3 regions of the Solibacillus sp. FSL W8-0372 genome follow, and region 2 is predicted to be linked to each of the others. Evidence: riboswitches for the same ligand, from Rfam matches in the RefSeq annotation. Region 2 holds a riboswitch; each other region holds the start of a gene.
What was found. A riboswitch is a leader RNA that binds a small molecule or an ion and turns the genes downstream of it on or off. The one in region 2 is predicted to bind thiamine pyrophosphate.
Positions count from the first base shown of each region.

Region 1: another riboswitch for thiamine pyrophosphate. It lies ahead of tenA (thiaminase II); the one in region 2 lies ahead of thiM (hydroxyethylthiazole kinase).
Region 3: another riboswitch for thiamine pyrophosphate. It lies ahead of thiD (bifunctional hydroxymethylpyrimidine kinase/phosphomethylpyrimidine kinase); the one in region 2 lies ahead of thiM (hydroxyethylthiazole kinase).

Region 1 is NZ_CP150204.1:1,732,190-1,736,664, reverse strand. Features, by position in the region: gene MKY13_RS08545 (thiazole synthase) at 1-671, opposite strand, end outside; gene thiS (sulfur carrier protein ThiS) at 675-872, opposite strand; gene thiO (glycine oxidase ThiO) at 880-1,986, opposite strand; gene MKY13_RS08530 (thiamine phosphate synthase) at 1,970-2,578, opposite strand; gene tenA (thiaminase II) at 2,591-3,283, opposite strand; TPP riboswitch at 3,356-3,454, opposite strand; TPP riboswitch at 3,508-3,606, opposite strand; gene MKY13_RS08520 (M14 family zinc carboxypeptidase) at 3,674-4,475, opposite strand, start outside.
Region 2 is NZ_CP150204.1:3,456,346-3,460,820, reverse strand. Features, by position in the region: gene MKY13_RS17750 (spore germination protein) at 1-1,288, opposite strand, end outside; TPP riboswitch at 1,484-1,583, shown strand; gene thiM (hydroxyethylthiazole kinase) at 1,724-2,566, shown strand; gene MKY13_RS17740 (thiamine-binding protein) at 2,563-2,862, shown strand; gene MKY13_RS17735 (thiamine phosphate synthase) at 2,864-3,574, shown strand; gene MKY13_RS17730 (hypothetical protein) at 3,901-4,475, shown strand, end outside.
Region 3 is NZ_CP150204.1:2,635,422-2,639,896, forward strand. Features, by position in the region: gene MKY13_RS13390 (bifunctional 2',3'-cyclic-nucleotide 2'-phosphodiesterase/3'-nucleotidase) at 1-880, opposite strand, end outside; gene thiD (bifunctional hydroxymethylpyrimidine kinase/phosphomethylpyrimidine kinase) at 1,059-1,871, opposite strand; TPP riboswitch at 1,960-2,058, opposite strand; gene MKY13_RS13400 (glycoside hydrolase family 18 protein) at 2,228-3,517, opposite strand; gene MKY13_RS13405 (cell wall hydrolase) at 3,688-4,128, shown strand; gene MKY13_RS13410 (hypothetical protein) at 4,203-4,406, opposite strand.

The DNA of each region.
Region 1 (4,475 bases), 1.7 Mb from region 2:
GCGAGCTTCATTGCCTCAGCCATTTTTACAGGATCCTTTGCACCAGCTACAGCTGTATTCAGTAATACCGCATCTGCCCCTAGCTCCATCGCATATGCAGCATCTTTAGGCGAGCCAATCCCTGCATCTACAATAACCGGAATTGTTGACTGTTCTATAATAAACTTTAAATTCATTGGATTAATAATCCCTTTGCCTGAGCCAATTGGTGAAGCACCTGGCATAATCGCATGAACACCCAAACTTTCAAGGCGTTTAGCTAGAACGACGTCATCCGATGTATACGGTAAAACGATAAATCCTTCTTCTAACAGCATTTCTGACGCCTTTAAAGTTTCAAGGGGATCCGGCAGCAATGTATGCCAGTCTCCAATGACTTCGACTTTAATCATGTCACATAATCCGGATGCCTTAGCAAGTTTAGCAATACGTACCGCTTCCTCTGCAGTTTTTGCCCCTGCTGTATTAGGCAATAGCGTATATTTCGTCAAATCGAGCTGCTCCAAAAAGTTAGGCTGCTCTTCTGAAAAAATATTCATTCTTCTTACGGCAAACGTTAAAATTTCTGCCTGGGATATTTCTACTGCCTTTTTCTGCACCTCAAACGACGGATATTTCCCTGTCCCTAACAGCAGTCTGGATTGAAACGTGCGATCTGCGATTTTTAACATATTTCATCCTCCTCCAACAAAATGAACAATCTCTACTACATCACCTTGTGATAAGCTCGTCGTTTCATAGTTTTCTTTCATGACAATTTCATGATTAACCTCTACGACAACAATGCGATTTTCTAAGCCATAATGTTTCAGTAATTGCTGAACATTTTCAAAGTGCTCTATTTGCTTTCTCCCATTCACTGTAATAGACATCGCTTACTCATCTCCTGTTAGGTCGATTAATTTGAAAAGACACGACCCATTCTTTTTTCACAGTCCTATTTAATATAAAGCTCGCAATCATCTCACCTGTTGCTGGTGCTAATAAAATCCCGTTTCTGTAATGTCCTGTTGCAAATAATATCGCTTCATCATGTGGATGAAAGCCTATAAATGGTTTTTGATCGAATGTTTGTGGACGCAATCCTGACCAGGCAGCATTCATCTTCATCTGACCAATTCCAGGAAAGAGTTCCTTCGCTTTTTGAATTAATGTTTCCATGCCATCCAGACTTACGTGTTCTGACCAATCATTTTCCTCCATAGTAGCGCCAATAACTAGCTCCCCATTATTTCTAGGAACGATATAGTATTTATCATGAAAAATAGTGTGTTTTAAAAAAGTACTTCTCCCTTCCACAGCAATACATTCCCCTTTGACCGGTGTTATTTGCTGCTCTACACCTAGCAGCTGAAAAAAGGGATTACTCCAAACACCCGCAGCAATAACAACCCGTTTTGCTTTGAACATTCCTAGTGTTGTATCTATTTGAAAAGAATCCAACTGCTTTTGAATCTTTAACACCTTTGTATGTTCAAAAATGGATGCACCGTAAACTTGTGCCCCTTTAAAAAAGGCCTGACATACACGATACGGCAATACACTAACATCCTCTTCAATATAGGCAGCTCCTATTATATGCGGGGAAACATCGGGTTCTAGATTTCTTACTTCATTTGCCTCAAGCCATTTCACAGTGGGCAGTGTGAGTATTGCCCCTAATTCTTTCTTGTCATGTTCAGAAAAGGCCAGCTTTAAAATCCCTCCCTTTTTGCAGCCAATGTCAATGCCACTTAGCCCGTATAGTTCATCCTTTAACTCCGTATAGAGCGCCTGACTGTATCTCGCAAAAGTGAAGAAGTCCTTTCCATCGCCTTCATATTCCGAATGCGCTCCAAGCATACCCGCCGCTGCACTTGTCGCTTTTAGTCCAATTTGACTTTCCTCAAGCACGGCCACCTCGACTTGATTCTTTGCTAAATAATAAGCAATTGCACTTCCAATAATTCCTCCGCCAATTACGACTACGTCATAGCTTGTTTGCATCTTTAATGGCCTCCCTGTATTGGTTCGCTGCTGCAAACGGATGCGTTGCCGAAAAAATCCCGGACATAACCGCAATTCCATCTGCCTTAACATCTAGGAGTGCCTGGACTCGATCCACATGAATTCCACCAATCGCGAAGACGGGAATTTTTAAGTTCTTTTTCATTTCATTAATAGGAGAAAGACCGTTTGGAACCTTTCCTTTTTTGCTGTTTGTTTCAAAGCAATGTCCATAAAGAACATAATCAGCCCCTTGCCGCTCTGCCTCTATTGCGCCCGCACAATCATGAACCGATCTACCTACTCGAAGTTGTGGATATTGATGTTTAACCTGTTGTACCGATAAGCCTCTCTCCGGTAAATGAATTATTTGAATACCGTTGCTCACCGCAATATCCAAATGACCATTTACGATAATTTTGTCTTTCGGGACAGCTCCCTCTTCCAAATATTCAAGTAGAGTTATCACTTCTTTTATTGTTTTTGTCTTTTCACGTATTTGTATATAATCCACGCTTTGCTGTATCTGAATAATTTTTTGCGCTAATGCTAAAATCGGCTGACAATCATCTGTTACTGCCATTAACTTCATACAACAATGACCTTATAAAATCGTAGCATGCTCATTCATGTACACTTCCTGTTGCCAATCCTGACAAGTCCAGGACATTTCCCAAAACTGCCACTCATAATAGCAACTGCGCTTGAAATGGGCTGTCAATTCACGTTCATTATTTCCTGGCATCTGTGCAAATCGATTCATCATTTCCTTTTGTTTTTCAATTGTTTCCTCCATCTCAGTGGAGGCATATAGATCAATCCACTGCTGATACAACTTAACACCCGGTGTTGCTTTTCGTAATGCGCCTCCGATTTCCTGATATAACCACGGACAAGGTAGTATCGCAGCGTATGCGTCGGCAATCGACCCTGTATAAAATGCTTGATACATATGACTAACATAATTGTACGCTGCAGGTGCTGGTTGGAAATTTCTGATTTCTTCAGGTGTAACATGCAACTCTTTGAAAGTCGAACGGTGTAGTTCTAACTCTGCTTCCCGTATAAAGTTCGCGGTTTCCAGGAAATAAGCTACATCTTCATCTTCATTAGCTTTTGCCGCCAGCATTGCAAGTAGTTTCATATAATGCTTTAAATAATAGGCGTCCTGCAGCATATAAAATTTAAACTTTTCCAGCTCCAATGTTCCATCAGCAATACCTTGTACAAATGGATGCTTCAAACTGGCCTCCCAATAATATTCCGTTTGCTTTCTTACTTCTCCACAAAAATCCATCCTATTTCCTCCTTAGAGGCGTAAGCAAAAAAGGCACCTCTACAAAAAGTAGAGATGCCTAAAAAAGTGCATACGTACGCACTTATTGCTCCCTACGCCAGTATTAACTGTCAGGTTCTAAGGGTCAGGTTTTAACCTTCTCAACACAAATGTGTCCCCCCGCAATTAAAAAATTTGCAAAAGAAAAGCTCTCCAAAAAGATGGAGAGCGCCACGTACGATTATTAGCTTGTACATTTTGCTCCCTACGCCCGTGTTAACGGATCAGGTTCTAAGGGTCAGGTTTTACCTTCTCAACACTTACGTGTCCCCCTGCAAATTCATTTAATTACTACTAGTCTACTGATAATTCTGAATAAATGCAACGGTAATTTAAATTTTTTCCTACTGCCTACCATTTTCTCGCTTCATTCGCTACGTATAGTGCGACAGTTTTATTTTGCTTCCAAACATTGTTCCAGCGTTTTAGTGGCACCGAGGCTTCACCGGCATATGGTGCAATTTCAACCGTCATCGCAGGTCGGTCTTTAACTTTTGTGAAGTAGTCCTCAGAAGCTGCGATTGGTTCGTTTTTTGTTGTTACGGGCATCATTTTATAGCCTGTAATTGAGGAAACTCCCTTTACTAGCTTTTTCGTGCGTTCAAAATGGCTCTTCGCTCGACTCCAATATATAATTTGACCGGAAGAATGATAGGATACATAGGCTAAATGATTGCCGCGATCAATCAGTCTTTTCATTGCAAGTGCTTCAGGCTCTGTATTCGGCGCTTTACCTTTATATTCTTTAAACGAAGGCTTTGTCATTTTTATTAATTGCCAGTTCACATTGAATTGACGATTTAAATCGACACCATTTATATTTGCTTTCCAACGATTAAAATTTGAGCTCCCATTCATCGCTCTTAACTTGGCCATAGGTGTTTTCACTTTTCCACCTTGTGAAAGTGTTACACCATCTGGGTTAACCATTGGTACAAATACAATACTTACTTCACTTAATATCGTTTTCACATCATATTTTTCTATCTTAGTGCCATTCAAGTAAGCCTTTAAATATGTATCAATCATTTCCATCAGCACATTGGTCGTCATATGTTCCCGACCATGGAAAGCTGCATCGAATAAAACTTCCTTTTTACCAGTTCCAAGCTTTATGGAATAGAGAGAACGCCCCTCAACAGATTGTCCGATT
Region 2 (4,475 bases):
AAGTTGCAGCAGCAAATATAGTAGCGAGACGAACTATTCGCAAGCCAATCGCAAAGCTGTAATTGGGTATTGTGAATGCACAAATAGCTGTTAGAGAAATAACTATAACCATGATGGGAGTTACAATCCCCGCCATAACGGCAAGTTGACCAATAACTATACCGCCTACAATCCCAATTGTTTGACTGATTTTATAGGGGAGTCTTGTTCCAGCCTCCTGCAATACTTCATAAAAAAAGACGAGGATTAAAGCTTCAATTAAGGACGGAAATGGAATCCCTTCCCTAGCGGCAGTTATCGTAAATAATAGCTGAGCCGGAATTAATTCTGGATGGTATGAAATTAATGCAACATATAGGGCTGGTAAAAATATAGTCATGTAGAAAGAGAATAAGCGCAATAATCGTAATAATGAACTTATTAACCAACGTTGGTTATAGTCTTCTATTGACTTTAATGAATCCCCGAAAGTGATAGGCATTAAGAGAGCAAAGGGTGACCCTTCAACAATAATGGCTATTTTACCTCTCAATATATTGAAAGCCACCCTATCCGGTCTTTCTGTATCTAAAATTTGTGGAAAGGGTGACAGAAGATTATCTTCAATCCACTGTTCAATAAATCCAGAATCCGGTGCGAAATCAATATCAATTGTTTTAACGCGACGCAAAACTTCCTGTAAAAGGTCTTCTCTTACAACTCCATCAATATAACAAATGGCAATTTTCTGGTTGGAATGTGTGCCAACTTCCATCATATCGACTCGAAGATTGGGGTCTTTGATTTCCTGGCGAATGAGCGAGAGGTTAATTTTAAAATTCTCTATAAACCCTACTCTGGACCCTCGAATTACTGATTCAGATTGCGGTTCCTCAAGCGCGCGATATTCCATTCCGCTCGTTCCGATAAGAGCGGCTTCACTTTCACCTTCCAGTAAGAAAACTGTATCGCCGGCTAAAAGCGTCTTAATTACCTGCTTCATTTCCTTTGATCTGTTGATTTCAGCAATGGCAAGTATTTCTTCATAGACATGATCAAACAAATTCGAGTGAATATGTTTTCTGTTTAATTCAAGAATTTTTAATATATTTTTATTTAATAAATCCTCGTTTATAAGCCCTTTTATATAAATTAAAGCAAAAGGATGGTTCAACCGGCCAATTCTGCTTTTTCGGATAATAAGATCTGCAGAATTTCCAAGTATTTTTTTTATTACTGCAATATTTTCATCTAATTGGCCATCGAGATATTGGCGACTATTGTTTTTTTCATTTGAAGATTGGACCATTTTCTTAACTCCTGTTCAAATGATGTAATAAGTTTATTGTTTTATTTTTTCCAAATAATATGCAATTCATACTTTAATTCGATGTATTATTGAACCTTTAAAATGTGGATGTAGCTTAGAATGAACGAGCGATCAAAATGTATGAATTTGACATTCAACATACCTGTTGATAATATGAAGGAACAAACAAAATAGCATATATTGCGGGGGGACTCTTTGGAGTTGAGAAGGTTAAAACCTGACTCTTTGAACCTGTCAGTTAACACTGGTGTAGGGAAGCGATTCATTATATTTATAAGCAATAATTTGAATTGTGCTTTCCCATTTATTTAGGGAGAGCACTTTTTTGTTTAGGCTAAGTGAATTTCTACTTGTAAGACCCGTCTAGTGAATCTATTCGTTCATATGAAGAATGATTATGGAAAGGTGATGGAAATGGCTACTAAGCAGGAGATGCAAAATAGAATTATCCAGGCTGTAGAAACAGTAAAGAAAGGGAATCCGATGGCAGGTTCCATTACAAACACTGTCACGATTAATTTCGTTGCAAATGCACAGCTTGCTGTTGGAGGTTCTGCCGCTATGGTGTATTTACCAGATGAAGCAGAATTTTTGGCTAAGGCAGGGGGAGCAACCTATATAAATGTGGGTACGCTATTACCCATTTATGAAGAGACATTACCTCATGTAGCAAAGATATTGCATGAAACAGGAAAACCATGGGTATTGGACCCTGTCGCTGTAGGCATTGGTTCACTAAGGACAGATCTGCTACAGAAATTTAAGGCATTTAAACCGACCATTATTAGAGGAAATGCATCAGAAATTATAGCATTGGCAGGTTTATGGGCATTAGATGGAGGAGCAGAGGAATCAAGGGTACGAGGTGTGGATGCTACAGATTCTGTACATGAGGCTAAAAGAGCAGCGATTGCTCTTGCAAAGTGGACGGGTGGTGCAGTTGCTGTATCAGGAGAAACGGATTTAATAACAGATGGCTCTATTATAGCTATCTCTTATGGGGGCTCTCATTTTATGGAGAAGATTACCGGAGCTGGTTGCTCGTTAGGCGGAGTTGCCGCTGTGTATGCAACGGTGACCACCCCGTTTATTGCAGCACTCACTGCTAGTGCAGTATACAATGTAGCTGGAAAACGCGCTGAGTTAAAAGGAGATGGTCCAGGAAGTTTCCAAGCGCAGTTTTTGGATGAATTATATAAAGCAACAGCAGAAGAAATTGCAAACAACTCATTTGATTTGGAGGAGGTTAATTTATGAATACATTAATAGCAGTAGCAATTGCGCCTTTTGGTGTAGGGGATGAATTGGGACAGGAAATCGCCGAGGTTGTGAAAGTCATTCGAGATTCGGGGTTACCGAGTCGAACTACATCAATGTTTACAGAAATTGAGGGAGAATGGGATGAAGTGATGAAAGTAGTAAAAGAAGCGACTTTTATACTTGCAGAAAAAGGAATTCGAACAGAAGTGGTGTTAAAAGCTGATATCCGTCCGGGATATACGAATACGATTAATACAAAAATAGATAAAATAAATGATATTTTAGGAGGGTAATATGGGTAATATCAAAAAGCTTGATATTTCAGCCTATTTAGTTATAGGTCCTGAAAATACAAAAGGCCGTCCAGTCGCAACGATTATTAAAGAGGCAGTAAGTGCGGGCTTTACTTGCATCCAAATACGTTCCAAAGTTGCTTCTGCAAGAGAATTGATTCAATTAACACGGCAAGCAGCAGAGGTCATTGAAGAGGCTGGAAAATCCGATGAGGTTGCACTCCTAGTAAATGACCGTCTTGATGTTGTTTTAGCGGCTAAATCACAGGGGATTAAAGTGGATGGCATTCATGTAGGCCAAAAAGATATTCCAGTGAACGTTTGTCGGGAATATTTAGGGGAAGACCTCATTATAGGTTTATCTGCTCGAGCTGATCAATTATTTGACTATATTAAAACAGAGGATGTCTCTCAACTTGATTATTTTGGTGTAGGACCGTTGCATGAAACCCCAACAAAACCTGATTGCGGAATTGGGGAAGACGGAAAGGTGATTACGAGAAGTATTGCCGATATTACGAAAGTTGCTGAGCTTAGTTCAATTCCCGTAGTCGTAGGTGGGGGTGTAAAACTCGCGGATATTCCTACCCTAGCAAAAACTGGTGTAGACGGTTTCTTTGTCGTTTCAGCTGTAACGGAGGCTGAAAATCCAAAGCAAGCAGCAACAAATTTAGTGAACGCCTGGAACAATTATAATTCCAAAACTTTTTAATATTTTTAATAAGTTCGAGGGAAGTCATCGTATTCGCTTCCCTTGAATTATCTAAGACAAGTACATACGAATCTCCTCCCACTTTACAATAAAAAAACTGCTCCAATTTTCAAAGCCACTATTATTATTATTATTATTATTATTATTTTATCCCCCCTTACTATTTGTTAATTCAGGTCCAACTCATTAGTTAATATTTTCATAAACTACAATATGTAGATTTTTGGAGGTAGGAATGTACAACCTCTCTATCGACATAATAAAGGTCATTTATCATAAAATTTGGTACAGGGCATTACTTATTAATGAATAGTAGGTGGAGAAAAGTGATGAATCATAATAAGCCAAATGACCGCAATAATAAAAAGAAGCAAAGTATCTCCATAGATAAGTGGAATAATTTGATGTTCCATTATAAAAGTGGGAAACAGAATATCTCGAAAAATAATAGTACGAACAATAACTCAAATGAATCAAATATTACCGCTGTGGCAGGGAACTGGATTGCTGCTGTAGGAACAATTATATCTGCTATTGGAAGTACGCCATCAACTATTTTTTCCCAGCAAACACTTACAGACTTCAATGTTATCGGTAATATTTTGCAGGCTGGCGGAAGCGCAATTGGGGTCGAGGCGGAAGAAGCATTATTAGATGTGGTAGGTGGTCAAATTTCTGCTATAGGCAATTTGGCTGTTGTTGCTGGAATACTATCTGAAAATGAACAGTCAGGTCAACTATTAGAAAAACAAGGTAACCTGCTCCAAGTAGTGGGAGTGGGAATTACGATTAATACGGAAGGGAAATTAACACTTTTACAAACTATAGCGAATACAGGAAATATAATTCAATTAATAGGAAATGTAATAGAGGTGTTTGCTGATAGCGATACAAGTGAAGG
Region 3 (4,475 bases), 820 kb from region 2:
GTGCATCATCTGTTACTTCATCAATAAATTCTAAACCGTAATTAAATTCATGATTGCCATAAGTCGCTGCATCATAATCTAGCGCAATCATTGATGCAATAGAAGGATGGACTTCTCCTTCTTTTAATTTTTTCACGGATTGAATGTAAGAGCCTAGAGGCGTTCCTTGAATGGCATCACCATTATCAAATAATACCGTATTCGGGTTTTCCTCACGGGCTTTTTCGATGAGCAGCGCGGTTTTTGCCAGACCTAAACTATTCGTTGGCGCATCTTTGTAATAATCATAGTTCATAATATTAGTATGAATATCCGTCGTACCCAAAATGCGCAATGCCACAGTCGTATTTGCTTCAACTGGGTTATATTCCGCTAAAAACCGCTGCAGAATCTTTTGCATTTGCACTTTCGTGACAAACTCATTCGGTTTGATCGTCCCGTCTTCATAGCCTGTTAATAAGCCTAACTCTACTGCCTTTGCCATCTCTTGACGATTCCCAGATCCAATTTTATTCGCATCTTTAAATTGATTTAATACATTTTCGGAGTATTGTTTTTCATCCTGTATACCCCTAGCTGCAATAAGGAAGGCATGTGTGCGTGTCAATTTTTCATTTGGTGCAAATTGTGTCGGTGTTTTACCTTTAATTAACTTTAGTTCCACAGCCTTTTCAATATATGGCTTTAGTGAATCGGGTACGTCCTTGAATTTAACGGATTGTCCAGAACCTACTTCAACACCTAATGCATCAATGACTGCCTTCACAAAATCTCCGCGTGTCATTTCTTCCTCGTTGGAAGTAGATGCCGCTGATACTCCAGCCATTCCACTAGTTAAAAGTGTTAATGTAAGGGCCGAAGCAGAAAGTTTTTTCCACATTTTTTTCACTCCTATTATCTAAATTGTTCAACAAGTCCATCATACTAAATTGACAGAATAGTAGAAAAGAGTAAATTGATACATTACTATATCTAGGCAAGTAGTACTTTTTGAGAGTTAAAAAAATGCCACAAGTTATTCACTTCAAGAAACGAGTACAATTTACTCAATAAATTAATTAAATTACTTGCACATCGCAAATTCCTCGGTGCTCCTGGTAGGCAAAATGGTTTGTTGGACCATATCCATGACCAATATTCAGTGGATAACGAATTGCTAATTGGACAAACTTTTTTGCTTCAATGATCGCTGTTTTTAATGGTTTCCCCTTGGCAATTTCTGCGGTAATTGCTGCTGAAAATGTACATCCTGTTCCATGCGTATGAATTGTTTTCAGTCTTTCTGTTTTCATTTTAAAAGGCTTTTCTCCTCGAATAAACACCGTATCAATCGCATGATTATCCGCTAAATGACCACCTTTTATCACTACACATTGCATACCTAAATTTAATAAATATTCCCCTGCAAGCTTAATTTCCTCTTCGGTTTTGATCGTAAGCCCGGTCAATACTTCTGCTTCGGGTATATTCGGTGTACAAACCGTAGCAACCGGAAGTAGTTTTTCCTTTAAAGCTATTGTTGCTTGCTCTTTCAGTAAGCTAGCACCGCCTTTTGCAATCATCACTGGATCTACAATAAGTGGTATTTCTTTAGCTTTCAATACCGAGACAATTGTTTCTACGATTTCTGCATTAAACAGCATACCTGTTTTAACAGCTTTCAGATCAAAATCATCGATTACTGCATTTAATTGATCCTTTACAAAATCAGCAGTAGCCGGATAGATTCCATGCACCCCTTTTGTATTTTGAGCCGTTAAAGCTGTAATCACTGATGTACCGAATACACGAAGCTCTTGAAAGGTTTTTAAATCAGCTTGGATGCCAGCCCCGCCCCCACTATCGGATCCTGCTATAGTACATGCAATCATTTTTACCACTCCTAATAAAAATATTATTAAGTGACACTGCAAAAGAAAGACCCCACGTAAAATACGCGGGGTCTTAGTAAGTACATATGTATAATTGTACTTTGCTCCCTACGTCCGTATTAACGGTCAGGTTCTAAGGGTCAGGTTTTAACCTTCTCAACACAAGTGTGTCCCCCTGCAAATGCATTTAATTACGTCGAGTGTATCAGAATAAAATTTACATAGCAAGTAAATGGAAAAATTTTAGATTCATAATATACTTTCTAATGCGAAGTACGATTGTAAATTGCCACATCACTTATAAAGACTCAGATGAGCTATATACTAATTCATCTGAGTTTTTATTTAATCCTATTTTATTTCTTAACGACATTAAAGTTTGAACCGATAAGTTGCCAGTTTTGGGGGAACGGTAAACCAAGTTTCCAGTAACCGACACCCCGTAAATTTAGTCTTTTTACTAAATTAAATTTTGCCTGGATGGAACGTGCATCTTCAAACCAGACAATATGTGAACGTCCTTGCTCATCATAATAGTTAAAGTAAGGTGCCTGTGCGGTATAGTCATATTGAATGGCTGCATTATAACGTTTGGCTATTTCTATTGCACGTTGTGGACTTAATGCTTCTGCATATTCGCCCCCTTGCACAAAGGGTAACGTCCAATCATACCCATACAAATTTTGCCCAAGTAAAATTTTATTTGCCGGAATTTCCGTTAAAGCATATTGAACTACTTGTTCCACTTGAGGGAGCGGGGAGACAGCCAGAGGTGGGCCTGCAGAATACCCCCACTCATATGTCATTAGCATAACAAAATCTACTATTTCCCCGTGAGCTCTATAATCATGACCTACCGTCCATTCCCCTGGCTGATTCGCACTCGATTTTGGTGCCAGTGCCGTGGAGACTGTATAACCTTCAGCATGCATACGCTCTACCGCGCTTCTCAAGAAATTATTATAGGCTTCCCTTTGGTCACCTGGTATTCTCTCAAAATCAAAATGGATATCCGAAACATTCCCAATTCTTTTTGCTTCTGCAATAATATTGTCAAAAAGTAAGTTTTGTACTGCTTTACTTTGAAAAATATCACGTGCTAGCTCACTACTGAACTGATAATCTTCTAGATTCGTTATCGCCATTGCAATACTCGCATTATTTTCTGCGGCCAAACTAGGTAGTGGTTCAATTACTGGCGCCTTTAATGAACCATCCCGTCCTGCTTCATAGCTGAATAGAGCTAAATACGTTAAATAGGGACTCGTTTCACGCACTTGATTTACTAGTAGTTCACTTACTTCGTTGCCTCTTGGTTCAACATAAGCAAAAATTTCAGCAGATGTTTTCGCAGCGGGAGGAATATATAAACGTGTTCCAATCATTAATACCGCATTTGAAGACAAACCATTGACTTGTGCAAGTGTCATATAATTCACATTAAAGCGTTGTCCTATTGACCATAGGCTATCCCCTGGTTGAACAATATAATATTGACCATTTACTGGAACCACAAGCGCTTGCCCTACAACTAAGCGATTAGGATCGGGAATTTGATTGGCTTCCACAATGTTCTGTATCGTCGTTCCATAAGCTTGCGCAATTCCCCATAGCGATTCTCCTGGCTGTACAACATGAATTTGAATTGTCGGTCCTCCTTTTTCTATATACTAATTTATGAACTTAATGCTCTATTAATGCGAGAGAAAAAGTCATAAATGAATAAGAGCACTTTTTGAAATAATTTTTATACAAAACTAATTAAGATATGCGCAACGTAGCAAACTTTTTCATACTATAAATGTGAGGTGAAAAAATGCCAAGAGTTAAGTACCGCGATGCAGATGTCGATTTGATGGCAAGAATGATGCGAGCTGAGGCTGAAGGTGAAGGCAAGCAAGGGATGTTATATGTTGGGAATGTAATTGTAAATCGAGTTGTTGCGGATTGTTTAGACTTTAGAGACGTCAGAACAGTAGAGCAGGTTATTTTTCAAGTTCAGGGAAATAACTATTCTTTTGAAGCAGTTCAAAAAGGAAATATGTTTTATCAGCGCGCAAGACCTACTGAACAACGTTTGGCAAGGCAAACATTAGATTTTTGGAGAGACCATCCAGCAAAATATGCCCTCTGGTATTTTAATCCTTCAGGGGAATGTCCTCCTACATGGTATGGGCAACCATTTACAGGGCAATTTAAACAACATTGTTTTTACGAGCCTGTAGCCGGAACATGTGAAAGTGTATATATGGGATAGTTTTACCTTTCTCCATATTATTAAAGAGCCTTTAATTAAGGCTCTTTTTTATTTGAAAAGAAAATCAAGATTAACTATTTTTTGTTGGACTGCTGATTTTTGTCATGATTTGTTTTATTGTTTTTATTTTTTAGTTTGGAATCAAATTCTTCTGCAAATTCAGCTACATTGTCTTCTGGATTTCGATCATGACTTGTTTTGTTATGATGCAGTTCTTTATAAGTAGCAAAAGGATTATGTGTTCTTTCATTCAATGTCTTTTTGTTGTTTTTGCTCATTTTCTCCACCTCCTACTGATTTAATGTGCTCAGTATTGGGGGTTTTATGCCTTTTTCCATCTTCGTTTA